3 regions of the Marinicrinis lubricantis genome follow, and region 2 is predicted to be linked to each of the others. Evidence: predicted binding sites of a transcription regulator. Region 2 holds the regulator's gene; each other region holds the start of a gene.
What was found. The regulator Rex, encoded in region 2, represses fermentation and respiration genes when NADH is low (regulators of the CRP and FNR family bind a similar motif). The targets are predictions, from matches to a motif close to TTGTGAAATATTTCACAA.

Region 1 (9,950 bases), on a different contig from region 2:
CCATACAGGCGACTTTGCGAAGCCTTCCGGCAGTATCGATAAAGCCGGGTGGGACAGCGTATAGACGATGAGTTTGACACCGACCCATCCTACAATCACGAAGGCTGCTGCTTCAAGACCCGGTCTTTCCTTCAGCAGCTTGACGAAGAAGGACGCGGCGAAACGCATAATGATCAATCCGATGAGTCCACCGGCGAAGATGACGAGGAACTGACCGCCATCTAGTCCGCCGATCTTTGGGATTGGCGTCCCGGGCAAGGACACCGCAAGCGCGACGGCGGCCAAGATCGAGTCAACAGCGAAGGCCATGTCGGCAAGCTCTACCTTCAACACGGTGCTCCAGAAGCTCTTTCCTTTCTTGTTTTCTTCGGCAGGCTTTGTTTCCTCATGCTCGCCCCCGCGTTTGCGAACGACCCATTTTCGGAAGAAGTGGTTGAGGGCGATGAACAGCAAATAGACGGCTCCGATCGCCTGCACCTGCCAAACATCGACGAGGAACGAAATGGCGAACAAGGAAGCAAATCGAAAGACGAATGCACCGGCAAGCCCGTAGAACAGAGCTTTCTTCCGTTCTTCATCCGGAAGATGCTTCACCATGATCGCCAGCACTAATGCGTTGTCTGCTGCGAGCAAGCCTTCTAAAGCGACAAGAATCAAAAGTACCCAGCCATACTCAAGAATTAATGATAAATCCATACGCATGTCTCCTTTTGATTTCATATGGTTAAAGAAAAATACAAAAGACCTTTCCCCGAAGGTAAAGGTCTATTCATCCCATCAAAAAAGACCTTTACCCCAAAAGGTAAAGGTCTCGCTAACAATGTCATATTGCCAACAAAGCCGGAAGCATAAAATGCTACGTAATGACGACTTTGTTGTACAGCTACTCCCCTTTAACAAGGACTATGTAGTTTTCTTTCTGTACATAGAATACTGGAATCCTATCATCCTTGTCAATTGTTTTTTGACGGAGCATGGCAGCAGCCCGGGTGGACGAGCAGGGCTGCTCTATGCTTGTTAAAACGTTCCGTCAGCCTTTAGGTTTGGCTATGAGAGCGGCGAGGAAGGAGAAGATGATGGCGGAGGAGACCCCGGCGCTCGTGACTTCGAAGATCCCTGTGATGATGCCAATCCATCCGTTCGTTTTTAACTCCTGCAGTGCACCGTGTACTAGCGAGTTGCCGAAGCTGGTAATCGGCACGGATGCGCCTGCTCCTGCGAAATTGACTAAAGGATCGTATAGACCGACCCCGTCCACAATGGCTCCAACCACCACAAGGAGTGACATCGTATGTGCGGGAGTCAGCTTGAATACGTCAAAGCAGATCTGACCGATCATACAGATCAGTCCGCCAATGAGGAAGGCCCATAAATAGATCATACAGACACCTCCCCTGCTTCAATCGATACGGCATGCGCGATACAAGGAATGCTTTCCCCCTGCTGGTAGGAGAGAGGAGATAGCAGAGCACCTGTTGCGACGACAAGTATTCTGCGGAGTTCCCCTTTGCGCATTCGATTGAGCAAATGTCCATACGTGACCACGGCCGAGCATCCGCATCCGCTCCCGCCAGCTTGAACCATTTGGCGGTCGTAGTCATAGATCATCATTCCGCAGTCATTGTATTTGGTTTGCTTGATAGGGAATTTATGCTTCTCGAACAAATCCAGAGCAATTTGGTAACCGACTTTAGACAAATCTCCCGTCACAATTAAATCGTAGTAGCTCGGCTCGATCTCCAAATCACGAAAATGGGCCTGAATGGTATCTACCGCAGCAGGTGCCATCGCCGCACCCATATTGAAAGGATCGGAAATGCCCATATCGATGACACGGCCAATCGTCGCCGAAGTGATAACGGGCCCAATGCCTTTCTCCGCTACAACGGCAGCTCCTGAGCCGGTAACGGTGTATTGAGCGGTAGGAGGCTTCTGAGAGCCGTACTCCGTTGGATAACGAAACTGTTTTTCGACTGTTGCATTGTGACTGCAAGTACCGGCTAATGCATATTTAGCTGAGCCAGAATTGACGAGCATCGCCGCAATGGCCAAGCTTTCCATCGAAGTCGAGCAGGCACCGAATACACCGAGGTAGGGGATCGCTAATGTGCGTGCGGCAAAGCTGCTGCTAATGATTTGGTTCATTAAGTCCCCGCCCACATAAAATTGGACTTGGTCTTTTGTAAGCTTGGCATTCTCAATGGCCAGGCTCGAGGCCTCCTCCATTAAGGTTCGTTCTGCCTTTTCCCAGCTGTCCTGCCCGAGTCTGGAATCTCCATGGATAATATCAAAATCGTCGCCGAGCGGTCCGTCTCCTTCGAAAGGGCCGACAACGGTTGCGGAAGAAACAATCACCGGTTTATTTTCAAAGGTCCAGCTTTGGTGACCTTTCAACATGTTAGGATCCGCCTCCAACTGCATTAGGATTAAATATCAAATGAAGGATCCCGATGATAAAAGCAGCGACAATGCCAAATACGAATACTGGACCGGCCAGCTTGAACATTTTGCCTCCAACGCCCAGGACCAGCCCTTCGCTTCGATGTTCAATGGCAGCGGATGCCATTGAATTGGCAAACCCGGTGACGGGAACGGCCGTGCCTGCGCCAGCCCACTGAGCAATTTTGTCATATACTCCCAAGCTCGTTAAAATGACGGAGATTAATATAAGAATGGCTACCGTTGGACTGGCAGCCTCCGTTTTGTCGAATCCTCCCCACCGAACGAACATATCTTGAATCGCTTGACCAAGTAAACAGATGGCTCCCCCAACGATGTAAGCGACAATGCAGTTTTTTACAACCCGCCGCTTTGGTTCCCGCTGACTGGCGAGCTGCTGATATTCCTGCTGAACAGCTGTCAGCTTTTTTTTCTTGCTGTTGGACATGAAAGGTCAACTCCTATCGCGTCAATATCGGCTTGAGGTCGCTAATGATATGAACCAACTGTTCAGAACACGTCTCATACATTTGTTTGGCTTCGGGATGTTGGGTAGACAGACCATACATCTCAATGTCCGCCTCACATTTTTTTAGGGTGGCCAGCAAGGTTGCTTTAAGCTGAGGAGAAGGAACCTTGATCTGATCATCAAATAAATCGACATACAGCTGTCCATATGAATCGACCTGCGAGATACACGTTTTCCAAGGTCATTCCTAGTTTGTCTAATTCGGTGTGAAGCCATTCTCTGCTTAATCCGATCGTAGCAAGTGGCTCATCTAATATTTTTCCGTCCATGATCACCGTCTGTGGTTCCTGTTCTGGACCTGTTTTGATACCTAACTTGGAAGGGGATATCGGTTGGTAATCTTTTTTCAATAGTACATTGATTTCACCGCTCGGTTCGATTAAGGCAAATTCTACATCTGCGGTTTTGAATATATTTTTTCTTCTTAACTGCTGCAGCAGTTCATCAGAAGTCAGCCGTTCTTTTTTCATATTGTCTTCGAGAATTTTGCCATCCTTGATCAAGATCGTTGATTTACCCTCGACAAAATCACGAAACGGCTTGCTCTTAAGCTGCACGAATTCGATCATTAGCGAGAAAAGCACCCAAACGCCTAAAGAGACAAGACCTAGATACCAATTCGCTTCTAAATCTAAAGAGATATAGGCGGCTAAGCTGCCGATGGTAATGCCTGTTATATATTCGAAAAAGGACAACTGGGATATTTGGCGTTTACCCAGCAGCTTTGTCAAAAAGAACAGTACGATAATCGATAATAAGGTTCGTAATGCAATTTCTAACCAGTCCGGCATGATTTCTACACCTCCTTCTGAGAACCTTAGTCAATAGATCACCAAAATTTTTTGCAAATGGTCAGAATTTTATGATGTAAAAATAAAGGGATTTCCGAATTGAAAGGGTGGAAAGGAAGGATTAGGCGTTGGGGGATACAGGTATGATCTGCAACGGATAAGACATATTATATTTGTCGTGTTTTACGACTTAATGGAGTCCCAAATAAAGTGAAATAAAGGAGGCAAATACCAGTGACCGTCGCAACTCAAGTGAAAACAACATTGGCTTCGCTCAAAAGTGCACAAGCAAGCATGGAGCAGTTTGCATTAAGCACACAAAATCAAGAAGCTAAAACGATGTTTGAGAGTGCTGCTCAGTCGACACAGCAAATCGTTCAGCAAATCGAAGGCCGCATCCAGCAGCTGGAGAACGAAGAGCCGCAGTATAAAGGTTTCTAAATATAGAGGATTGCCCCACCGGATAGGTGGGGTTTTGTCGATTTAAGTTTGTGGAAGGCAGTACGCGTTGTTATGGCCTGAATTACAAAATAATACTGTACTACACCGTGCATGCTTAGATCTTCTCTTTCTGTTTCAAATGCTTAACTACTGTTATTGAATACCATAAAGCTGAAATTAAGCTGAAAATAGAAGTGAAAAAAAGATTCGGTATCGCAAACCGAATCTTCTTCGAATACTATGTGTTCGTCTTATATTCTCCACACGCTAAACAGGTTGTAACGTTTAATGGAGTCGGCCGCATTTCTCCGGTGAATTTAGCACAGTAAATGGGATTGGTGGTTTCTGGATTAGAAATGATCAACTTACAATACTTGCAGTTCCCTATAAGTTCCTTGGTCAGCCTGAGAATCAACGGCTTTAGTTCCCCGTCTTCCATATAAAAGATGTTTCACTCCCCATGTTTAGTAAAACCCCTCAAACCAAGGACACCGAACATAGTGCTGTCACCTGAGGGCAACCCGGCCGTCATAGCAATAAGGCTTTAGACCCGTGGTTTTGCGTCCCAATCTTTCGAGAGGTTTGCCTTTTTCCATTCATTTATATAGTCCATTATACATATCTTTTGAAACGCGATGTAAAGTTTTTTTCAAAAAAAAATCCCTGTTTTGGGAAGTGCTTAAGGCACCTGCAAAACAGGGAGCAGACAATGTCCTTATGAGGACAATAAATGATTAATAGGTTACTGCGAATAGACCGTGGATGTGAGACAAGTAGCGAATGTTGCTGGCTTCTTTCATTAAGGAAGCCGGCATACCTTTCAGCTTCGTTTGGCTCGAACCGATCGTAGCGATTGCATCCTTACGTCCGAGGCTCGCTAATGTACCGGAGAAGACCGGATTGAATTCTTGAAGATTTGCGCCTTTGATGGCAGCGAACAGATTGTATCCGACACATTCGCCCATTTGCCATGCTAATTGAGCCGTTGGCGGGTAAGGACGTCCGTTATTATCCGGTCCGAATACAACTGCGCTGTCGCCAGCAAGGAAAATGTTCTCATGAGATGTAGAGCGAAGGTGCTCATTCACTGTGGCGCGTCCACGGTTCACTTCGATACCGCAGTTCGCAACCACCTGATTGCCTTGAACGCCTCCAGACCATACAAGGGTAGAGGTAGGGATCGAGCTGCCGTCTTTCAAGAAGACTTCGGTTTCCTTCATTTCGGTGATTGGCACGCCAGTAAGGAATTGAACACCGCGTTTTTCCAAGCTGGTTTGTGCACGTTCGATGAGGTCAGCCGGGAAACCAGCCAGAATAGAAGGACCTGCTTCAACGCAATAGAGAGAAACCTCTTCTTTATAGTCGATACCTCTAGCGCGGCACATATCTGGCAGCATGTCTGCCAATTCGCCGACTAATTCTACACCGGTCAAGCCGCCTCCGCCAACGACGAACGTTGCGTCAGCTTTATTTTTCGTTTTGGCATAAGCATTCAGCTTCGCTTCAATGTGTTCTTGAATGCGGATCGCATCGTCAACCGATTTCAGGATGAAGCTGTGTTCCTGCAAGCCTGGGATACCAAAATATGCGGTTTCGCTTCCGAGGGCGATCACGAGCAAATCATAGCTATGTGTTTTGCCGCTGGCAAGACGAACTTTATTTTCGTCCGGATGGATGCTTTCCACCGAATCAATCTGCAGATCGATTTGCTTGCCTTCCAGCAATTTGTTCAATGGAAGAGCTACATTTTTTTCAGATACATTGCCGACAGCCAGACGATGCAATTCCGTAATAATTTGATGAGTCGGGTAGCGGTTTACAACGGTAATGTATGCTTCTTCGGCAGACATATATTTGCGGGCCGTGATTGCGCTAAGCAGTCCGCCGTAACCTCCGCCTAAAATTAAGATATGTTTAGACATGTTCATCCTCCGTTCCGTATTATCAGGTGTACCTTATCTGCGTGCTTCTCTTTCGTTCAATACATCAAGCATGGATTTAATAAAGTGCAGCATTTTTTGCGCTTGAGGATCCTTCAGCAATTTCATGACGCCAAAAACACCAATAACTTCGGATTGGTGATGGGAACGATCGCCTGCTTCGATAGCGGCAGAAGCAATATATTTTGCTTTTTCCTGAATGGGCTTCACCATTTCCTCGAAACCGCCCTTCAGGTCGTTCACGAAGACTTCGTCTGTAGCGATGGTCTTCAATGTTTCATACGTTCCGGACAATTCAGTTAACATCTTCGTAATTTGCGGCAGCTGCTCTAACAGAACCGTTAAAGACTGCTGCACCTCAGGTTTTGCCAGCTGCTCCAGCAGGTCGGACAGTCCTGCCGCCGAAGCGGCTTGCTGTGTAGAAAGCTCAGACATGTGCAATTACCCCTTTTAGCGATTTTTTGTTCAGGAAAGGCTCGTATTTTGAACGGGTATTTCCCAAAAAACTAATTTGTGAAATATTACACAAACCAGCTTGACATGTAATGTGAATTTTGTCACTTTTATTAGTTTATTACGGTCTCCATGCTTTGTAAACCATTTTATGAAAAGAAATGTCGAGAAATGCGTATAAGTTTGTAAATAGGCGATTTGGATGATGTTCATCCCATATTGATTAAGCAATTATAGTGTGCCCTGTATGAGTGACTTCATTCTGAGGAGAACCAAAAGAGGAGGATATTCAAAGTATAAATTCCGCTTCCTTTAAATGGATGGTTTGGACAGACAATGCATTCTCCCAAACGGCTGACCAAGTAGATTCGGCTGTTCCAGTGAAAAGAAGAGAATTCAAGATTGAAAGGGAGGGTATACTAGGGACTCGTTATAGAAATACTAGAGATAAAAGAAAGCGTGGTGATCACAGATGGAAATCCGTATGGGTGCTGAGGAAGTGCTGTCCAAAATTCAGCAGCTGCAGCAATCCGGCGAACCGCTCAGCAAAAAGAAGGTTAAGCAAAGCGATCCTGAATTGATGCAGAATGCTCTATACTATTTCCCAAGCTGGGAGCATGCTTTACAAAATGCGGAGCAGCTGTAGTAAACAGACGTTTATTACATAGACAAAATAATCTATTGATAAAGGGCGAATACGAGGTTCGTCCTTTTTTGTTTGTTCTATTCCTTATCCGATTCAGATTGAATTGAAAAGTATCATTTTTAGTTGAATCGTCAAATAGTAATGCGCTTCTATCCTTTTTACAATAAAGCTATAAACACGAAAGGGGGTACTTCATGGAACCCATCGCAGACCGAGAGTCCGTGCAGTCCATAGGCAAGGATTTGGAGCCCGACATGAAATCTACTGGGCCGCGAAAGCGAAAGCCTTCGCTTCTATTGCGATTTGCGAGGCAATGGGATATTCAGCTGATGGTATGGCCTGCACTTGTACTTATTTTTATTTTTGCTTACTTACCCATGTACGGCGTACTTATGGCGTTTCAAGATTACAACATATTCGGCGGCATGTCCGAGAGTCCGTGGGTGGGCTTTAAGCATTTTAGAATGTTCTTTAATGCCCCCGAATTCGGGGAAGTGATGCGAAACACGATTGTTCTCAGTCTGCTGAAATTTGTTATCGGGTTTCCTGCGCCGATCCTCCTTGCGTTGATGCTGAACGAAGTCCGCCATATGCTGTTCAAGCGGGTCGTTCAGACAGTAAGCTACCTGCCTCACTTTTTATCTTGGGTCATTGTTGCCGGTTTTGTCATGTCGCTGCTTTCAACAGATAATGGAAGCGTTAACATCATGCTGGAGAGAATCCACTTGATCGATGAACCGATTCATTTCTTGGCGCTTCCGGAATATTTCTGGGGCATTATTGTCGCTACCGGTGTCTGGAAGGAAATTGGCTTTGCCTCCATTGTGTATTTAGCGGCGATTGCGGGCATTGATCCTCATTTATATGAAGCCGCTTCAATGGACGGCGCTAGCAAATTCAAGCAAATGTTCCTCATCACACTGCCTTCGATTATGCCGGTCGTCATTATTTTCATGATTCTTGCGATAGGCAATTTGCTGAGTGCAGGCTTCGAAGACATCCTGCTGCTGGGCACCAATCCTGTACTCCGAGATGTAGCGGATGTCATCGACACGTATGTGTACCGTATTGGAATACAGAATTCTCGTTATTCCTATGCTGCAGCCGTCGGATTGTTCAAGGCGGTGATCAGCGTCGGACTGCTCACGCTCGCCAACTATTTGGCGCGCAGATCGGGCAACAGCCTATGGTAATGTACAGTACGAGTCGACGAAGTATGAGCGACTGCATGAAGGGAGGTATGCCGCGTTGATCAAATTGACTTACGGCGATCGGATTATGGTCATCGTGATCCATCTGCTTCTTGTCATTCTCGCATTTGTGACGTTTTACCCGTTCTGGAATGGCGCGGTCATTTCCTTCAACAACGGGATGGATACGCTGAAGGGCGGCATTACGTTTTGGCCCAGACAATTTACATTTGAAAATTATAAGGTCGTTTTTAATGATGAACGGCTGCTGAACGGATTTTATATTTCCGTCCTGCGAACGGTTATTGGAACCTTCCTGTCGATTTTAGCGACCGCCATCTTCGCTTACGGAATGACCAAGCAAGAGCTGATCGGGCGGAAGTTCTATATGGTCTTCTGCATCATTACGATGTATTTCAGCGGCGGTCTGATTCCCACGTTTCTGCTGATTCGCGGCATGGGACTGATGAATTCATTCTGGGTGTTCATTATCCCCGGTCTAATCAGTGTATGGAACATGATTATCTTTCGAACGTTCTTCAAGGGTCTTCCGGCCGGATTGGAAGAGGCGGCCAAAATCGACGGCTGCGGCAATTGGGGAACATTCGCGCGAATCGTTCTTCCGCTTTCCGGTCCAGTCATTGCGACGCTGTCCTTGTTCACTGCGGTATACCATTGGAACGAGTGGTTCCTGCCCAGTATCTATATTACGGAGGAAAAGCTGCTTCCAATCCAGACGATGCTGCAGCAAATTTTGAATTCCAATATTATGACAGAGCAAATGGCGCAGCTCGATTCTGCTTCACAGGGGCGGATGGCCAGCATGCAGACCGTGACGACTAAATCTCTGTCCATGGCTACGATGATGGTGGCGACCATTCCTATTATGCTCGTCTACCCATTCGTACAGAAATATTTCGTCAAGGGTGTGCTGGTCGGTTCATTAAAAGAGTAAGTCGGCATGTTTGCAGGAGTTTAAAGCCTATTGCTTTAAACATATAACCATTGGATGAAAAGGGGTTGTACGAATGATGGCCATAAGGAGAATCATGCTGTATGCGATGGCGATCTTGCTGATCGCGGCGGCAGTACTGGCTGGCTGCTCGAACAATGAGTCAGGCGGCAATGGGGAAGGCGGTCAAAATACAAACAACGAACAAGGCAATATCAGCGAGCAGAATAATAGCGGGGAAGACAGCGGAGAAAATGGAATTTTTCAGTTGGGAAGCGAGCCGGTTGAGTTTAGTTTCTATGGTAATTATGACTGGTACACGATGCCGGAATGGGGCGGGGACAAAGCCACCGCATGGATTAAAGAAAATATGAAGGTCAACATCGAAGCGATTAACTCTGGAGGGAACGCTGCACAAAAGCTGAATACGATGATTGCTTCGAATGAACTGCCGGATGTCATTTGGATGGAGCGCGGCGCAGATGTGGAAAAGCTGCGTGCAGCCGGCATGCTGGTGCCTTATGACGATTATTTGGAAAAATATCCGAACCTGAAGGAATGGCTTGGCG
Region 2 (9,950 bases):
GCTCAAATGTTTCGGACTGCTTTGATGGGTGAAAAGGAGCCTAACGCATACGTTGCCTCCATTAAGGAATTAGAAAGTAAGGGCGATGACATCACGCACCAAATTTTCAAACGATTGAATCAAGTATTCTTAACTCCTCTCGATCGAGAAGATATTATGGAACTGGCTGTAAAAGTCGACGATGTCATCGACGGAATTGAAGCCACCATGGCACGCTTCGAATATTTAAATGTCAGTGCTTCCGATGATTATATGAAAGGATTCACCGAAATTCTTGTATCCTCTTGCGAGCACATTCTAGAAGCGTTTAAACTGCTGTCCAAAAAGAAATATATGCAAATTCATGAACATACTGTCGTCATCAACGACTTGGAAAATCAGGCAGATAAATTAATGCGGGATGGCATTCGGGAAATTTTCAGCGATCCGAAAGATCCATATACAGACTTTAAACTAAAGGAAATCTATGAACGTCTGGAAGAAACCACCGATGCCTGCGAGGACGTTGCAGATATCCTTGAAAGCGTGGTTCTCCGTTATGGTTGAAGGTTTGTCCCTGATCGTTATCATTATTATCGTTCTAGCCTTGTTGTTCGACTTTACGAACGGCTGGAATGATTCGGCTAATGCCATTGCAACGGTTGTCGGTACCCGAGTGCTGAAGCCATATCAGGCTGTATTGCTCGCCGCCGTGCTGAACTTAGTCGGAGCATTCGCTTTCACCGCGGTGGCTAAAATGATTAGTAAAGGTATCGTCAATCCAGACTCGATCACACTGCTGGTTGTTGTCTCACTGCTTATCGCATCGATTATATGGAATATTATTATGACCATGGTCGGCATGCCGATCAGCGCCTCGCATTCATTAATCGGAGCCATGGTGGGGGCATCCGTTTCTTACGGAGGATTCGATGTGCTCGTTTCAGGAGGATTGATTAAGGTATTAATCGGCCTTCTCGTTTCCCCTGTACTAGGCGCACTTTTTGCATTTGTCATCATGAAAATATTGCAGCTGATTGCTGGGAATTTATCGCCGTCCAAAGTAAAAAGATCTTTCAATATCCTTCAGCTTCTCTCCGTTTCCTTCATGGCGTTCAGTCACGGGGCATCCGATGCTCAGAAAGCGATGGGGATTATCATGCTCGCCTTAGTTGCAGGTAATGTAGGCGGGTTAACGATGGAAAGCGACATTCCATTCTGGGTCATCACCTCTTGCGGTCTGGCGATCGCACTAGGTACTGCAATCGGTGGCAAGAAGGTAATTGCGACGATGGGAACCAAATTAACCAAGCTCGAATCGATCCACGGATTCGCCGCCGAAACGGCTGCAGCCATTATTTTGACAGGTGTAGCGAAGATTGGTCTTCCCGTCAGCTCGACACATACGATTACCGGTTCCATTATCGGTGTCGGATTGTCCAACCGTGTGAATTCTGTTCGATGGAATGTCGCCGGAAAAATTGTATATGCTTGGGTGTTAACATTACCGGGAACAGCCATTATGGCTTTTCTCATTTACCAACTTCTTCAATTCTTAGAATAAAACGAAAGGCTGTCATACATCGATACGCAGGGTAAGGCGCTGCGATGTATGACAGCCTTTTTTATATTCTTTAATGAGTATAACCATCGTTCGATCCCGTTTTGTTCCTACTTGGATTTTATCAAATCCTTATGTCTGAAGCGAAGTGCCGACCAGTCCTCATCAATCGCGATCTGACGGACTCCGGTATAATTCAGACAGTTCAGCGCATCCCACCCACGATCCCGATGAATATCCGCTTCATACTTCTTCGATGTCTTCTTCGGATAAGCGAACCACAGCACTCCATCTGAATGCAGACGCTCTACCGCCATTCCGGCATATTGCTCAACCTCGTGCTGAGACTTCACAAAAATAAGAATGAAGTTGTAATGATCTTCTTTAGGTTCGGTATGAATCTCGTAAGGAGCCAATTCCTTCATCGTCCCTGCAAATTGTTGCGGGCTGCCCACGATGAGCATCGGCCCTTCTTCCTTGTACTGCAGCTTTTTCAATAAGGGATGCATGACATTTGTCCTCCAGTCCGTCTTGTTGTAGAATCGCCAAGAAACTCAATCCAAATAATACGCCAAGCTGTGGAGCTCAGCGGTAAAATCGGCTTGATGAATGCGGATATGGGAAGGAACCTTAATAATCGTTGGCGCAAAGTTAAGAATCGCTTCAATCCCCGCCTGTACAAATTGATCCGCTACATGTTGAGCGACAGCCGAAGGAACCGTGATAATGCCGACACGAATTTTCTGTTCATTGACGGTCTCGCTCAGCTTGTCCATTGGCAGTACCGTCAATTGGTTAATCTGTGTCCCTATTTTATTCGGAGATGCATCGAAAACAGCGGTAATCTTCATCGTATTTTTCAAATACGTATTGTAATTGCACAGTGCATGCCCTAAGTTCCCCGCTCCAACCAACGCCACAGGAATGACTTGATCCAGCTTTAAGATATGACGTATTTTCTCGATTAAATAACCGACGTCATAACCAATGCCTTTCTTGCCGAACTCACCGAAGTAGGCGAGATCTTTACGAATTTGTGCGGGATTTAAATTTAAACGCTGCCCCAGCTCTTGCGAAGAAACGGTCTGTACCTCACTCATTCTCAGTTCGTTTAAATACCGAAGATAGATCGGAAGCCGCCTGACAACAGCCTCAGAAATTTTCATCTCTTTCATGAACTACCGCCCTTCTTTCATAACATCCGGTTGAACCTCTTTCTCCTCGTCAAACCATTCCTTCACTCGATGAATCATCTGCTGCTTCGACATATGCTCGATTTTAGGTCCCGGCAATGAATATAAAAAGTGTTTTCCATAATAGGTGTCAATCACTCGTGTATCATAAATAATGACAACGCCGCGATCTGATGATGTGCGGATCAATCTGCCGAAGCCTTGCTTAAAGCGTATGACGGCCTGCGGAACCGAGTAATGCATAAATGGATTTTTATTCTGCTGTTTTAGGAAGTCCGATTTCGCTTCCGCTACGGGATGATTCGGCGGCTGGAACGGCAGCCGTACGATACATAAGCAGCTTAGATCGTCCCCTGGAATGTCTACGCCTTCCCAGAAGCTGCTTGTCCCAAGAAGTACACAATTCGGGCTGTCTGTAAACCATTTGGTCAGCTTGCTGCGGTTATTGCTGTCTACCCCTTGACCAAGCACTTGTATGCCTGTTCCTTGCAGCTTTTCCTTCAAGCCGCCATGAACCATTTTCAGCATACGGTACGAAGTGAATAACACGAGCATGCGTCCGTCTGTTACTTGAGCGACTTCAGAGAGTGATTGTATTAATTCGAGAGCGAACTCCTTCTCTCCTGCAATCCCCTTCAATTTTGGAAAATCACGAGGAATGCATACCAATACATTTTTTCTATAATTAAAAGGAGAGGGCAGCTGAACGGTCTGCAGCTTATTCTTCTCTGCAAAGCCGCTTAAGCCTACCTGTTCCTTCACATACTCGAAGTTTTGATTGACACTAAGAGTCGCCGAAGTCATTACAATGCTGTCCTTCGCATCAAAAAACATTTCCTTCAGCATCATGCTGACATCGACAGGGACCGTGTACAATTGAATCGACTTATGCCGATACTGCACATTTGCCTCGAGCCAATATACATCATTCGTATTTTTCATCTTAACGAAAAATCGAAGGTCGTCCCTGCACCGTACAATATCCTTATATGATCCGTTCAAATCCGTAATTAAGCTTTGAAGCTCAAAATCCCCTGCTTCTTCCTTCAGTTCCTCCATCAAACGCTGGAGCGACTTGATCAATTCACCGCTGTCCGCATGGATATTATCTTCGATGGTCCGAAGGAGTTCCCACTCCTTCGGAGGCTCCGACGGTTTAAAACGAACTACGATTTGCCCCGTTTCCTGTGCGGCAGCTGTTTCCTGAGGAGATACCCAATGCTGATATAACATGTGATGGAACTCTTCCCAATGCTCCTTGATTTTCTCAATTCGCTGTATCGATTGTTCGATCAAATCGACCCATGTCTCCGACTTCTCGTGACCGTTATTCTCTAACAAGCTTTTTAAGGTGATCAGCTTTCCCTGGTAAGCATCCTTATACAGCCAGTTCAAGGCATGCGATAACGAAAAATAATTGATTTGGATACCCAGATGCTTACCTGCCGTCTCGTCAAACTGATGCGCCTCATCAATAATTAACGACTGATAGGCTGGTAAAATTCGATGATCCGCTTTCTGATCGGTGAAAAGCAGCGAATGATTCGTAATCACAACATCGGCCTTTTGTGCATCATTGCGGGCTCGATGGTAGAAGCATTTGCGGAACCAAGGACAAGAACGGTTCAAACATGAATCTGTGTCGCTTGCCACGCTTTGCCAGAAATCGGCGCCTCTTTGCCCCAGGTGAATTTCTTCTTCATCCCCAATCTTCGTCTCTCCAAGCCAGACGATCATTTGAGCCGCTAACAGCACCTGCTCCCTATTTGCATCATAATCCTTTAGATTTATTTTCTGCTCAAACTTTCTTAAGCATAGATAATGGGATCTGCCTTTTAATACAGCGGCGTGGAAAGGGTGTGGAGAAATTTCGTGCAGCAGCGGAAGATCTCTTTGCTTAATTTGCTCCTGCAAATTGATGGTATGCGTACTGATAGCCACTTTCTCTTGATTTTTCAGGCTGTAATAGATGGATGGGATTAAGTAACCTAATGATTTGCCGGTACCTGTTCCTGCTTCAACGATGAGATGCTTTTCTTCGGCGAAAGCTTCCATCACCTGCCGGATCATTTCCGTCTGCGCTTCCCGCTCTTCATATTTCGCAAATTTTTGCTTCAGATTGTCTCTCATTTGTTCGTAGAACGCTTCGAACGTTTCCTCGATGGGCTCTGCCGTGCTCTCAGGCATTTCATCTGCCCAATCCTCGACATTTAAAGCGAACTGCCGGTAACTTAATGTCGATTCTTCCAAGTCACCCTGAGTTTCCTTTAGAAACAGCAGCTGATCGATCCACCACTTCAAGTCAGAGAGCTGAGCGGCGGGCTCGTCAAAAAGATAAGAAAGTCTCTGAACGGTCAAATAGGGCAGCTGATTCAGCTTCTGTATACATTGTATGAAGATCAGCGCAGTCGCTTCTGCGTCACTGTCCGCTTTATGCGGTTCAAGATGAGGCACCCCCAGCGCAGAAGAAACCATCGACAATTGAAGGCTTGGAAGATCAGGATATAAGAAGCGAAGCAGATCCATCGTATCCAGCACAAGGCCAGAGAATGGAGAATAACCGCATTGATCAAGGGCTCTTTGCAAAAATCCCAGATCAAATGCGGCATGATGTGCGACGAAAATCGATTGTTCAAGATACGGCAGCATATCTGCTATCGCATCCTCGATCGATGGCGCATCCTTCACCATGTCATCCGTAATCCCGGTTAATTGGGTAACGGATTCCGGTATAGATGCCTTCGGTTTCACGAATGTATTGTATTTATCTATAATTTGATCCTGTTCTACAACGACAAGACCGATTTGTATAATTTCGTCCTGCTGCAGAGGACCTGTTGTTTCAAAATCCATAACTGCATATTTCATGTTTCGGGTCCATTCCTTTCAGCTTACACCACAACATTTCTATATAAGGATACCAAAGAATGGACGGCTGTGGAAATACAAAATTATTGGATAAGTCCTGAATTATACAAAACCTTTTGCGGCAAATTCAAATCAATATCGGTGATCGGTTCTTTTAAGGATGGGTCCAGCTGTTCCGCCATCGAAAAAAACTGCTGCGCCTGTTCTGCATTGGCTTTTTGTGCATGAATACAGCCCATGGCATTGAACGAAATGGCTTTAATTGAAGGTTCTTCAGCAACCGATGTAATTAATTGAAAATGGCGATAGGCGTCGTTTAGCTGTCCTTCATGCAGACAGCTTAGTCCCAGAAACAGTCTGGCCGGCAAAAAATCCGGCTGCATCGATAGAACCTGCTCCATCTCCCCTATGGCATGACGGTACATCATCAGTTCAAAATAACCTTGTCCTCGCTCATAATGAGTTCTTGAGGCCTCCTGCAGCGGAAACATCATGTCATTAGTTACAGGGACATACAACGTGGAGGGTGATGCCATTTTAAGCGGGTTGAGCTTCGATATTTTTTCCTCAAAATCAAGCCATTCTTCGATACAAACATCGCTCATCGAACGAAGAACCGCTAATTTCTCGTCCAGTTCCTGCCTTTTCTCCTGACTTGCGGAGGCATACTGGCTGGCAATCTCCTCTAATACCTCATTCATCGCTGCGAATAACTGCTTAAACATGACTGTGCCCCCTTAGAACGAGACTGAGCTCAGTACTGCCCTTTTAGCAGCCCGTGTAATCAGTCTTTGCTCTGGGACTGTTTTTCATTCATCCATCTTACACCGCCGCCTAAGGGAACATTGACATGTGTTTCAACACTTAAACTGTCGTGGAATGAGGTTCCTCCTGAACAAGTCTCTCCACCTGATTGCGCTCATTGACAAAAGCAACCTTAGGCTGATGATTCCGCGCTTCTTCCTTTGTCATCCATTCATATGAGATGATAATGACCGTGTCGCCCGGCTGCACAAGTCGTGCAGCAGCACCGTTTAGGCAGATGACGCCTGAACCGCGAGGACCTGGAATGACATAAGTCTCCAATCGCGCTCCATTGTAGTTGTTCACGATTTGCACTTTCTCATTCGGCAAAATGTCAGTGGCTTCCATTAAGTCCTGATCAATCGTAATGCTGCCAATATAGTTCAAATTCGCTTCAGTCACGGTTGCTCGGTGAATTTTCGATTTCATCATCGTCAAATACATGGGTAGTCCCCCTTTTATGTTCATGTCTCACATGATGATGTCCTGTATGTTGGTCGTATGTTTTCAATCACAAGCATTACGGCTGCAGCGTGAAAATATGGTTATCGATCAAACGGGTGGCGCCAAATTTCACAGCTAAGGCGGCAATATATTTCCCTGTCATTTGAGCGAGCATCTGACCTTCTTCAGGCGGTTCCAGCTCTGGATATTTCAATATCTCGACATAATCAATATGTGCCAGGGGCGCTTTCGATATTTGCTCGGTAAGCCGGTTTCGAATCTGCTCTAAGGTCAGAGTGCGCTCTTGCAGCCAATCATTCAATGCTGATAAGGATTGCGACAGTACAACCGCTTGTTTTCGTTCCTCCGCATTCAAATATTTATTTCTTGAACTAAGCGCCAAACCGTCGGCTTCGCGGACGATCGGACAAGGAACGATGTCAATATCCATATTCAAATCGCCCGCCATTTGTTCAATGACCGCCACTTGCTGGGCGTCCTTCAAACCAAAGAATGCTTTATTCGGTTGAATAATATGAAACAGCTTTGAGACCACGGTCGAAACGCCGTCAAAGTGTCCAGGTCTCGAAGCGCCGCACAGCTTATCAGTTACCTCCGCCACCTGAACCTTCGTACGAATAGGCTGCGGGTACATCTCCTTTACGGAAGGCATAAAGACGCAATCTACTTGCTCATTACGCGCAATGGACAGATCCCTTTCCTCATCCCGCGGATACGTCTCGTAATCCTCATTCGGTCCAAATTGAATCGGATTAACAAAAATACTGAGCACCCTGATGTCCGTCTGTTTCTTTGCAGCTTGCATCAGGCTTTGATGACCTTCATGTAAATACCCCATCGTCGGTACGAATCCGATGGTTTTTCCCTGCTCTTTCCACAGCTTCACTGCTTTTCTCATCTCATGTATGGTTCGAATGACTTCCATTGTTCTACCTGCTTTACTTTAATTTATGTTTTAAATCGGCGCTAACCGTTTCGTTCAAATGAAACACATGTTCCTCGGCAGGAAATTGACCTGCTTTCACTTCGGTAACATAGGAATGAACAGCCTCTGTCACATGCTGCCCCAACTCAGCATAAGATTTTACAAATTTGGGCTTGAGCGGACTAGCATATTGCAGCAAATCATGGTAAACGAGGACCTGACCATCGCAGTATCTTCCAGCTCCAATCCCAATCGTAGGAATGCTGATGCGGGAGGAAATCCACTGTGCCAGTTCCTCAGGTACCATCTCCAGTACAACGGCAAAAGCACCAGCTTGTTCTAAACTCACTGCATCCGAAAGCAGCTTTTCCGCCTGTGCCGTATCTTTCCCTTGTACGCGGTATCCGCCTAATTGGTGGACAGCTTGCGGTGTTAATCCAATATGTCCGACGATCGGGATCCCTGCCTTCACTAATGCCGAAACCGTGGAAGCGATTTCCGCTCCTCCTTCCAGCTTAAGCGCCCGGCAAAGGCCTTCCTGCATCAATCGTGCAGCGTTTTTCATCGTCGTATCTATATTTCCATGGTAGCTGAGAAAAGGCATATCCGTGACGACAAAGGTATTGGGTGCCCCCCTCGTTACCGCCTTCGTATGATGCAGCATATCTTCGATCGTGACGGGAATCGTAGATTCGTACCCCAACACGACCATCCCAAGCGAATCTCCGACCAAAAGCATATCCGCACCCGCTTTTTCAGACAGCTTCGCGGCAGGATAATCGTATGCGGTCACCATCGCAATTTTGCTGCCTTCCTTTTTCATTTTCCTGAAATCGGTAACGCTCAACATTTTTCTTTTTTCATCCATTCACAGTGCACCTCCCAAGAGATTGTGAACGAAAAAGCGCTGTAATTCCTATCAGCATGCTTTCAGATTATTGATGTCAAAAGCCGTTCAGTTCCTGATAAAAACTGTCTTATAAATAAATAAAAAAAGCGCTTTTCCGCTCTCTCCGAGAACAAAAAGCACCTGTACGCAAAAAGATCCTATTTTGAATCCCTCTGTCTCGGTCCTTTCGGCTCAGAGCAGAAACCAAACAAAAAACAAAACACGACACATTCTTAGCATTCGTCACGCAAGTGCAGTTCATCCGATACTGCCTCGCTGGATTATTATATCAAATATCTCAGCCTCACAAAAGAGATAACCATCTTTTAAAAAGGAGATTTCAAATCGCCGGAGTAAAGGGGAGTACATTCTCCAGGCGATGTTTCCACAATCAAGGCGCCCCATGGATTAATTCCTACAGCTTTTCCTGTAATCTTACCACTGAGCGTCTCCACCGTAACGGTCTGCTGCAGTGTGGAGCTAAGCGCTTCCCATAAGGATTTGATTGGCTCAAAGCCTTTCTGCAAATACAAATCGTACAACTGCTCCAATTCATACAAAATATCGCAGAGCAATGACTCCCTGTCAATATGTCTTCCTGCCGCGATTTTTAATGATGTCGAGCGCTGTACCGAAGCTTCATCAAAATCGTCTGTGTCCAAGTTTACATTAATACCGATCCCCGCAACGGCTAGTTTTACCCGTTCGTCCTCCGCTGACGTTTCAAGCAAAATACCGGCACACTTTTTCCCATGAATTAATAGATCATTAGGCCACTTGATGGAAGCTGGGATCTCCATACGATTCATCACCCTGCATACGGCGACTGCAATCAGCAAAGTTAACTGCGGAGTAAATTGAAGAGTGACGCTTGGTTTTAACACCAAACTGACCCATAACCCCTTGCCGGATGGAGACAGCCAGCTTCTGCCCATCCGTCCTTTGCCTGCAGTTTGTGTTTCAGCCACGATCAATAGACCTTCTTGCGCCCCTTCTTCCTTTGCTGCGATTTCGAACGCTTTTTGCTGTGTTGACGGAAGGGATTCATACACTTTGAGCTCATGACCCAATCGCTTCGTCCGCAGCATACTGGCGATTCGGCTGGGGAGAATTCGTTCTGGCTCACGGATAAAACGATAGCCGTTCCGCGGCTGCGCCTCGATCAAATAGCCTTCTTTGCGTAGTTGACGAATATGCTTCCACACCGCCGTGCGGCTGCAGTTTAATTGATTGCTGATTTCCTCGCCGGATAGAAATTGTCCCGGA
Region 3 (9,950 bases), on a different contig from region 2:
CTCGACAAGCACAGGGTCCTTTTCACGAATTTCAAAATGCTCCTCCACGCCCGGATTGACAATATGAATTTTCGAACGCGGCACTCCGTATTCCTCAACCAGGTTTCGAGTATATTCACTGTTCGTCAGCACTCCGTCTGCTCGCTTTAAAATCATTTTGGTCAAGGTCCGCAGAACCGGAATTTTCTTAAACTCCAGCATGTCCTTTCCATGTGTAGAGACCATATATTTATGTCCGCCAAACACACTGAGAAGCCAGCCGACGAATCCAATCAGCACATATCCATAAATCGTAATATCAATGCTGCGCTCCTCAATCGTCTTCTTCGCCATGCGGAACATGCGTCCCCATCCGCTTGGCTGTATGCTCTCATTTTGAAAGAAACGTCCTCGAATAATATCGTAAGGCTGCTTCGCATCGAACGCTTCGTCATCCGGATAATGCGGAGCCAGCACTGTAATTTGATGTTTGGATTCCAAGCATAAATTGTGATAATAGCTTTGCATGCCGCCGATTCCCGGAGGAAAATTGCCTGTCACCAGCAGCACATTCTTTTTTCTCATATTTGTTTCCAACCCTTCTTCAATAATGCAAAGCCGTTCATGAGAATGAAAAATAACAATTCGCTAATAATATTCCAAATCCTTGTGATAATGGAGATCTGCGTTGCCAAATCCAGCGGAACCTGGAACTGCAGCAAGTAGATAAGAAAGCCTTCCCGGACACCAATTCCGCCCGGCAGTGGACTCATCAAACCGACAAGCCAGGCCAGAGCAAAGGTTCCCGCCGCGTAGAACAGTGATACATCCTGTAGACCAAAGCTCTTCAGCAGCATCCAATACGCAAGCCCCATAATAAAATGGCTGACTAAGAAGTATCCTAAAAAGGTAAAAAATGATTTCCTTGGCAGTGAGAGCTGCAAATTCTTGAATTTTTTAAACCTTCTTAACTGCTTTTCCGTCCACCCTGTAAGTGGTGTGTAAAAAATATAAAACAAAACGAAGGCGGCGGCTGACAAAATAAGTCCCGTTAATGTCAGCATATTTAATAAGTATAGCAAATAAACGGCATATACGGCAGCTGCCAACACAAGCAGCACATTTTCATAAAACAGCGTCAGCATTTGATGGGGGATGGCAACACCGGCCTGACTAGTCATATAGACCCTGCCGACATAATTCCATACGCCTCCAGGGATGTATTTGGCGAACTGCGAATTGATGTAAATGAGTAAGCCCCGTGTTTGGGCGATCAGCCGACCAGGATGATTTAGGATTTGAACCCAATTCCATGCCTGCATCACTAAGAAGATCGTGAACACAATTAAGGATAAATAAAACCAACGATTCGCATTCAGTAAAAAGCGCCATATATCTGACAGCTTCATATTCATATGGGTGAACAAAAAATAAAAGGCTACAACGAGCAGAAGGGAATTGACCGCAAACAGCCAAAATTTTTTACCCTTCAATTTCATCACTAGCCCTCCCATCCAAGCAAAGGTCGCCTGTTTGCTTATTACTCTATTTTTCATAACAAATGCTAGCCGCATACGCGGAAACTGCGAAAACTTCAGCTAAAAAAAGAAATGTATTCATCTCATGGAAATTTCACTTTCTCCACTATATTACAATCCATTTGTTTTGCAAAGGGTATATTGTTGATTTGTGACGAACAAACCTATACCAAAATAAAACTCGTATGGTATGATGAAATCATCAACAGATTTCAAAACAGGAGCGGGTTACATATGAATGAATGGCTTATTTACGGGTCGATCCTACTTCTTTGTGTGCTGTCGGCAGTAGCAACGATCGTCATCGGAAACATTCAACAAAACAAGGAAAACCCAGATTACATGAAACGGACAAAAGGGAATATTTTGCGGCTTAGCCTTGTATATGTTGCTGCCGGAGTGTTGTCTATTGTCGCATTAGTGATTTTTCTTGTGGTAACTTAAAGACGAAAACTTTCCGTTTAGACTTCGATTGTAATCATCACCTTGATGTATGGCTTCATTATACCCCATTTCATCTATACTCAGACAGCATGCCGCCGGGCAAACCAGAATGTCAAGGTGATCCCCATCGTATCCAGCCTCAGGAAATCTCTATGAAGGATATTGATCCGTTCTCGATTTTGACATAAATTCAAAAAAATAAATGAATAATGTGATTTTTTTCACAACAAAACGTTAAAAGTATGTTACAATCTGAATATAACTTGTTACAAAATTCACAAAGTTCCCTGAGGTGATACACATGCTGAAGAAAACAACCGCAATATTAGCCATCTTTTTTCTGACCACCACACCTGCCTTCGCCCATGTCAAATGGTTTAATGAGGCAGAACCGATAAAAGAAAACCTGGATCACATCTTGTCCCCGACCTTTCTCGGATTAAGTCTATTGGTCGCCTTCATTCTTGGTTTGCTGCCCCAATTGGATGCGGTCCTGACTAAGTGGACACCGCTGCAAAGAATCGAAAGAAAGCTGGATTCGTACCGTAAATATACGTTTACATTATTAAAATGGGGAACGGCCGCCTCGTTCGCGCTCGGCTTACTGAATCACAGCGTGCTCGCACCGGACATTGAAGCGAATACGCTGCAGACTTGGCTGGGTATTGCAGTTATCGTGCTGCTGCTGATCCCGTACCATCTGGCCAATAAAGCCGCTGCTATCGGTATTCTCGTCATCTTCGCGTTAGCCATCGATCATATGGGTGCTTTCTACATGCTGGACTACGGATTTTATGTTGCGATCAGCGTAGCCCTGCTGATGGAGAAAACGAGGCTGCACCCTTACGGCATGCCCTTCATCTATTTAGGCACCGGTCTTTCGCTGTGCTGGGTTGCGATTGAGAAATGGGTTTATCCTGGCATGAGCTTGAACATTATTGAAAACTGGAACGTGCCGACGTTTGGGTTCGAGCCTTCCTTGTTCATTATTATGGCCGCGTTCATTGAGTTCGTCGTAGGCTATTTGCTCGTGGTCGGTATTCTGAACCGGCTCTTGGCCGCGGTACTGACACTGATCTTTATCTCAACGACATTACTGTTCGGGTATACTGAAATCGTCGGACATTTTCTGCCGCACATTATTTTGATCCTTTTCATTATAGAAGGCGTCAGCTTCTATCTTCCTCCGATTAAAATGCATAAAACGAAGCTGGATCAAGTCGTATTCGTTACACTGAACTTCTTGTTCGTGCTGGCAACCATGCTGCTTATTTACTACCGCTTCGCGGCCTAATGTATTCGCAAACGAAAAGGGCTTTTAAGGAATGGCGTACTCATCACCGCGCCCCTTAAAAGCCCTTTTCATCGATTTCTATGAAAACTCATCCAACCAGCTGCGCCAGCACTTCGCGAAGCGGCATGTCCTTCATGCTGCTAAGCCTGAGCGAATAATGCTCAAATGGTAGATGGCATGTCACGCTGTTCGGCACAACGACCGTATGCAGCCCAGCGCTTACCGCAGCATTCAATCCGTTCAGCGAATCCTCAAAGGCCAGCGCTTGATCCGGTTCCACTTCAAGCTGCTCCACCGCCGTAACATAAAGCTCCGGATCCGGCTTGACGTTGGCAACGTCATCCCTCGTCCTGAGCACTTCGAAATAATCGCGGATCCCCGTTTGTTCAAGCAGCGTCTCGACCCAAGCGCGGGTAGAGCTGGTTGCCAGCGCGATGCGCAAGCCGAAATCCTGTGCATCCTGCAAATATTCGGCAACGCCTTCTCTTAATACCGGCTGCTGCAGCTTCATTTTCATATATTCTGAAGCTTTTTTTCGTATCGGATCCCAATCGAGCTTCGTACCTAATTCATTCTCCACGCTTTCGAAGAAAGCATGATCATCAGTGCCGATACAAACGGCAAACCTCTCCACCGTCACATTGCACCTGAACTTCTCGCTTAAGATGTGCTGATACGCTTCAAACCAAAGAGTCTCCGTATCTACTATCAGTCCGTCAAAATCAAATACGACCGCTTTTATCAATTCCAACATCCTCTCTCGTATTCTGTCTTGATAAGAAGTTTTTCTGTATTTCTTCGACGAACCGATCCATCTGTTCCTCTTAACTCCATCCTGATGCTTATGCTTGCTGCAGATGGGCCTAGATATACACTTCTTGGATGAAGAAGTTTTTCCTTCTTTCATGGCTTATTTTCATAGACCGCTGTATACTTTGCGAAATAAGAACAAAGACTTTTCACCTTCTTATCTCGTTAACAAGATAAGCTCGTTAAAATGAAGAGAAGCCTATTATGTTTTTATATTCGTAAAGCTTTATAATATGTTGTAAAAGAATTGAAAAGGATGTATCCATTTGAAGCATATATTAGTCGTGGATGACGATGCCGAAATCGCGCAGCTGATTACGATTTACTTGCGAAATGAAGGGTTCAAAGTGTCCGGCGCAATGAATGGCCGAGAAGCGCTCAAGTACATGGAGGAAATGAACAACGATCCCATACATATGATGATTCTCGATATCATGATGCCCGAAATGGACGGCCTGGAGGTATGCCGCCATGTACGGGAAAAGTATACGATTCCCATCCTGATGCTCAGCGCCAAGACGCAGGATATGGATAAAATCTTGGGCCTTATGACCGGCGCGGATGACTACATGATCAAGCCGTTCAATCCGCTTGAGCTGCTGGCTCGTGTCAAATCGCTGCTTAGGCGCTCGTTTCAGTTCAATCCAGAACCTTCGGCGGTGACAACAGATGACGAGATGATCAAGCTCAGCGACCTGACGATCAATAAAACGTCCCACAGAGTGACCGCCCACGGCAAGGAACTGACGCTTACTTCCACCGAATTCGATATTTTGTTTTTGCTCGCCCGGACTCCCGGCAGAGTATTCAGCGCGGAGGAAATGTTCCAGCTTGTATGGAAGGAGAAATATTATGCCTCCAACAATACGGTGATGGTGCATATCAGCCGGCTGCGGGACAAGCTGGAGAAGGCCTTGGGCTATAAATTAATTCAAACCGTATGGGGAGTAGGTTATAAAATTGAATCTTAATCCGCTTTCAGGGCTGCGCGGGAAGATGCTGCTGCTGTTTATCATCAGTCTCGTCCTGAGCATGTTGACGACCTTATTTCTACTGACTCTCGCCATGGCAGCCACATACTTTCATTTTTCGCCTGTGGAGAGCCTGCTCGAATCGCTCTATTACAACTTCGGAATGGTTCCTGTTCTGCTCGTGACGGGGGCTTTTCTGTTTTGTTTCTATGTTATTGTGCTGAGCAGCCGATATGTCAAATATTTAATGCAAATTACATCGGCGGTGCAGGAGATGTCCAAGGGCCGTCTGGACATCCGGATCCCGATTAAAACAAAAGATGAGCTCGGCCGCCTCGCAGATCACATCAACGGCATGGCATGGCATCTGAAATCCTCCATGGAGGAAGAACGAGGGGCCGTACAAGCGAAGAATGAACTGATTACGAACGTATCGCATGATCTGCGAACGCCGCTTACTTCCGTCGTCGGTTATTTGGAGCTGATCCATTCGGACGGATACCGGGATGAAATCGAGCTGCGGCACTATGTACAAATCGCATTCGAGAAGTCGAAGCGGCTGGAACGTCTCGTCAACGATTTGTTCGAATATACCCGTGTGAGTTACGGCAAGCTGCAACTAAGACGGGACCGACTGAACCTCGTCGAGCTGCTCGGTCAGCTTGCGGCGGAGTACTCGTTCTCCCTGCAGCAGTCAGAGATGGAGATGGTGCTGAATTTTAATGAGGATCATTTAATTGTATCCGGCGACGGTGATCAGCTGATGCGGGTGTTTGAAAACTTAATTTCCAACGGGATAAATTACGGCAAGGAAGGCAAAAAAATCGTGCTGACCGCTTACCGCAGCTCGAATCAAGCGATCGTGCAGGTTGCAAATTATGGACCGCCGATTCCGATCCAAGATCTGCCGCATATCTTCGATCGGTTTTATCGAGTGGAGAAATCCCGCTCCACAGCGACCGGAGGGACAGGCCTGGGCCTGGCTATCTCTAAAAGCATTATCGAGCTGCATGACGGTACGATCGAGGTCCGCAGCAGCGTGCAAGAAACCTGCTTTGAGGTAAAGCTGCCTCTTGCACCACCCCATGTTACTTAAAAGAATGTACGGTCGGTGTGATTTTCTTAAGAAATTTGTAAGGTTTTTTTAGATGAATCTTAACAGGTGTCCTGTACTGTAGATGTCATACGACATTTACCGTTAAAGAAGGAGACCTGTATGAAATTGCGTAAAGTGATGCTTCTGTTGATTGCTTTTTATAGTCTTTCACTGATATCGGACAAATTCGGCCTCGCCTGGTGGGAAAAGCTGAACACAAGATCCAGTGACAAAATTTTTGCCACTCAGCAGCTGATTGCAAGCTCCGCCATCTTAATCGATCGCGAAACGGGAAACATACTGTTCTATAAAAATGATAAAGAAAAAGTGTATCCCGCCAGCACGACCAAAATATTAACGGCTCTTGTCGCGCTGGACAAAGGGGATCCCGATGAAATCGTCACAGTAGGAAATGAAGTCCATCTCCGCACCGAAGGGGAAAGCACCGCCTGGCTTTGGGAGGGGCAGCAGATGCCGCTCCGGGACATGATCGCCGCGATGATGCTCCCTTCCGGCAATGATGCGGCGCGCACGCTGGCTGTGCATATTTCCCGCAAAGTATCCGGCAGCAGCGAGATGTCTGCGGAACAGGCCATCGCCTACTTCGCTGAGTTAATGAACAAGAAGGCGCATCTGCTCGGCGCAAACGATTCCCACTTCGTCAATCCGCACGGGCTGCACGATCCGGATCATTATACGACGGCTAGAGATTTGGCGCTTATCGCCAAAGAAGCCATGAATGAGCCGCTACTGCTGGACATCGTCAGCAGCAGCCGCTACGAAGCGAATACGAGCAGCCAAGCCGTGACCTACACGAACCGCAATCATTTGCTTGACCCAGCCAGCCCCTATTTTTTTGAGGGAGCGAATGGAATCAAGACTGGCTTCACCGATGAAGCCGGGTATTGCCTTGTATCATCTGCTCAGCGCGGAGACACTTCTCTTATCGCAGTTGTTCTGCATTCCACAACCGAAGGCGTTTGGCAGGATGCACGCAACTTATTAACCTACGGCTTTGACGAAACGTGGCAGATCGCCATGTCTGATCATTGAAGGAAGCGGCCTCTCTCAGGAGAGCCGCTTTCTCTCATTTTCGAACATAAGACAAAATACGGTGATACATCTTTTTATCCTTTAAACGATTAAAAAGTGACAGCATAGGCTGGAAATTCGCCTCGATAATCCACTCTCTCCCGTTACGATCCAGCGCCATATCTAAACCGATCGTTCGAATCCACTTATAATGGCGATGCAGCTGCTTCGCCGCTGTCAACGCGGTCCGATCAATCCTTCTTCCAATTTCGTCCGGTGAAGTACCCGCCCTAAGTGATTGGCGAACGGCGTTTTCGAACGTCGTAACGCGTCCTCCGCTTAATCTTACATTCGTGACCATATATCCCTTCCCGGCGACCTTCACCAACTTACCGGTCACCTTCCACGGAGATCTGCCGGTTCGTTGAACCATCACCCGCAAATCGTAAGGACGGCCGCCTATGCGTGCCAGCGGAATTCGTTCCTGAACGATTAGGTAGGATCCCCCCTGCTTCCGAATATATTTTGAAGTGTCTCCGATCGATGTGAAACGATGCTTCTGTTTGCCATTCTGCACTTCATATCCCCGCGGTTCCGCCGATACCTTTAATACGCCCTTCCCTCCCCAACCGCCGGACGGCTTGACCATGACATGCTTATGCCTGCGGAGCATCCTCGCAAGCTGCTCCTCCGAATATTTCCTCGTCTCCGGCACATGGGCAATTAATGCTTTATTTTCAATCATCGCCAAGTATTTCGTATATTTTCCCGTACTTTTCGTCATTCATCCTTCCCCTCCTGCACGCCATTTCGAATCAGCGAGTGCTCTACGATGCTCGTTATCTGATTGTTTTCATCGACAAAGACGACCTGCGGCTTCAGGCCCGCGATTTCATCTTCTCCGAACAGTCCCATGCTTAAAATGATCACCACATCTCCCGGCTGAAACAGATGTGCAGGAGGTCCATTCAAGCAGATCTTTCCTGATCCGGCTGGTGCCTGTAGCGCATACGTTTTCCATCTCGTTGCGTTGCGCAGACTGGTGATCTGCACCATTTCATATGGATGAATGTTCGCGGCCTCCATGAGTAACGAATCAATCGTAATGCTCCCTACGTAATCCAGCTCCGCTTCCGTCACCACGGCGCGATGTATTTTGCCTTTGCACATCAAACGCTGCAACACAGCTTCCTCCTTCACGATATGTGTCCATTCCACTGACATCATATGTGTACCCTAGTCGTTTCGCCTTCGTCATCAGCATATTTCGCTCAATTTAGTTCATGGCCGTCTCCAATTCATTTTGTCCTGTGTATGTTAACGATGAAACCAATGAGCAGAGGGAGGATGTGCCATGGAACGCTTTCGTTTCATCTGCTCCAGATGCGGAAAATCTGAACCTTTTTCCTATAAAGCGGTATGTGATTGCGGCGGAACCCTGCTGGTTGACTACGATTTAGAGCTCGTTTCGCAAACGCTGTTTCAAAATCAGCTTTCTCTCCGCAGCAGCACAATGTGGAGGTATAGGGAGCTGTTGCCCATACAGCATCAATCGTCGATCGTCAGTCTCGGTGAAGGCTGGACGCCGCTCCTGCGAATGCCAACGTTAGAAAAAGAGCTTCAGCTTCCAGCGCTCTGGATCAAAAGAGAAGAACAGAATCCGACCGGCAGCTTTAAGGCACGGGGATTTGCGGCAGCCGTTTCGATCATGAATGATTTTCAGCTCAAAAAAGCAGCTGTTCCCTCCAATGGAAACGCCGCTTCGGCCCTCTCCGCTTACGCGGCACGCGCAGGAATAGAAGTCGTCGTCATCGTTCCCAAGGATTGCCCGGGAATCATCGTGGAAGAATGTGTACGGTATGGGGCCAAGACCTTTCTGACAAGCGGATTGATCCATGACGCGGGGGCCATTTTGGAACAGGGAAAACAGCGGTATGGATGGGTGAATGTAGGCACCTTAAAGGAACCCGGACGGATTGAAGGCAAGAAAACGATGGGATTGGAGCTGGCGGAGCAGCTGGGATGGAAGCTGCCGGATGTGATTGTTTATCCGACCGGAGGAGGATCCGGTATTATCGGCATGTGGAAAGCGTTTAATGAACTAATAGCGCTCGGTTGGATCTGTGGACCGATGCCGCGGATCGTCAGTGTACAGGAGTCCGGCTGCGATCCCATCGTCCAATCGATTCATCAAAACGACTCACGATTCATTCCTGCAGCTAATACGTCTTCCAGTCCGACGGGAATGCGGGTTCCCCATCCTCCCGACGGAGATTTACTGCTTTCGATCTTGAGGCAAACAAACGGCACAGCTGTGACCGTAACGGCGCAGGAGATCGCTGTCTCGCAGAAACGATTAGGACGCTGCGGCATTTCTTCCTCACCGGAAGGAGCGGCTGCTTTAGCGGGATGTATTCGTCTGAGGGACAACGGATGGATCCGAGATACGGATCGAGTCGTTGTCTTCAACACATCCCATGCAGATAAATATATCCATTGGGCTGCTCCCCCAGAAGTCCCTATCGTACAAGATTATCATGACTTTATCGCCGCATATGATGGATGAATAGCGTTATTCCTTTATCATGCGGAGCAGGTGAAGCTCATGCGTCCGTTTGTTTTTCAGCTTATGGTCATGCGGAGAAAATACGGCTCGGACAGCAGCTATGCAGCTGTGGGCGTATTCATTGCCTCACTCTTGGCACTTGTCACATTGCCGCTGATCCATGTATGTCTAACTTACTTCGCTCCTTAAGATGAAAGAAAGAGACTCCGCCCGCGGAGTC

Region 1: the regulator Rex is predicted to act here: its motif matches at 6,652-6,669, upstream of ACFPXP_RS19135 (DUF1641 domain-containing protein).
Region 3: the regulator Rex is predicted to act here: its motif matches at 2,171-2,188, upstream of ACFPXP_RS03230 (DoxX family membrane protein).

The regions. Positions count from the first base shown of each region.
Region 1 covers NZ_JBHSQV010000182.1:10,862-20,811, forward strand. The annotation lists gene ACFPXP_RS19100 (TerC family protein) at 1-696, opposite strand, end outside; gene spoVAE (stage V sporulation protein AE) at 1,031-1,381, opposite strand; gene spoVAD (stage V sporulation protein AD) at 1,378-2,397, opposite strand; gene spoVAC (stage V sporulation protein AC) at 2,399-2,887, opposite strand; partial or broken gene ACFPXP_RS19120 (DUF421 domain-containing protein) at 2,901-3,759, opposite strand; gene ACFPXP_RS19125 (DUF1657 domain-containing protein) at 3,994-4,200, shown strand; cyclic di-GMP riboswitch class I at 4,713-4,797, opposite strand; gene ACFPXP_RS19130 (NAD(P)/FAD-dependent oxidoreductase) at 4,935-6,122, opposite strand; gene ACFPXP_RS19135 (DUF1641 domain-containing protein) at 6,156-6,575, opposite strand; gene ACFPXP_RS19140 (hypothetical protein) at 7,066-7,239, shown strand; gene ACFPXP_RS19145 (ABC transporter permease) at 7,494-8,432, shown strand; gene ACFPXP_RS19150 (carbohydrate ABC transporter permease) at 8,518-9,384, shown strand; gene ACFPXP_RS19155 (extracellular solute-binding protein) at 9,461-9,950, shown strand, end outside.
Region 2 covers NZ_JBHSQV010000035.1:111,800-121,749, forward strand. The annotation lists gene ACFPXP_RS06455 (DUF47 domain-containing protein) at 1-546, shown strand, start outside; gene ACFPXP_RS06460 (inorganic phosphate transporter) at 491-1,543, shown strand; gene ACFPXP_RS06465 (DUF3052 domain-containing protein) at 1,651-2,049, opposite strand; gene ACFPXP_RS06470 (redox-sensing transcriptional repressor Rex) at 2,095-2,715, opposite strand; gene dinG (ATP-dependent DNA helicase DinG) at 2,719-5,601, opposite strand; gene ACFPXP_RS06480 (tetratricopeptide repeat protein) at 5,685-6,326, opposite strand; gene panD (aspartate 1-decarboxylase) at 6,466-6,849, opposite strand; gene panC (pantoate--beta-alanine ligase) at 6,926-7,795, opposite strand; gene panB (3-methyl-2-oxobutanoate hydroxymethyltransferase) at 7,809-8,663, opposite strand; gene ACFPXP_RS06500 (biotin--[acetyl-CoA-carboxylase] ligase) at 9,011-9,950, opposite strand, start outside.
Region 3 covers NZ_JBHSQV010000026.1:4,985-14,934, reverse strand. The annotation lists gene ACFPXP_RS03245 (glycosyltransferase family 4 protein) at 1-564, opposite strand, end outside; gene ACFPXP_RS03240 (lysylphosphatidylglycerol synthase transmembrane domain-containing protein) at 561-1,478, opposite strand; gene ACFPXP_RS03235 (hypothetical protein) at 1,752-1,961, shown strand; gene ACFPXP_RS03230 (DoxX family membrane protein) at 2,263-3,255, shown strand; gene ACFPXP_RS03225 (HAD family hydrolase) at 3,344-4,000, opposite strand; gene ACFPXP_RS03220 (response regulator transcription factor) at 4,332-5,036, shown strand; gene ACFPXP_RS03215 (sensor histidine kinase) at 5,026-6,132, shown strand; gene ACFPXP_RS03210 (D-alanyl-D-alanine carboxypeptidase family protein) at 6,253-7,185, shown strand; gene ACFPXP_RS03205 (YheC/YheD family protein) at 7,220-7,948, opposite strand; gene panD (aspartate 1-decarboxylase) at 7,945-8,346, opposite strand; gene ACFPXP_RS03195 (threonine synthase) at 8,519-9,730, shown strand; gene ACFPXP_RS03190 (hypothetical protein) at 9,770-9,919, shown strand.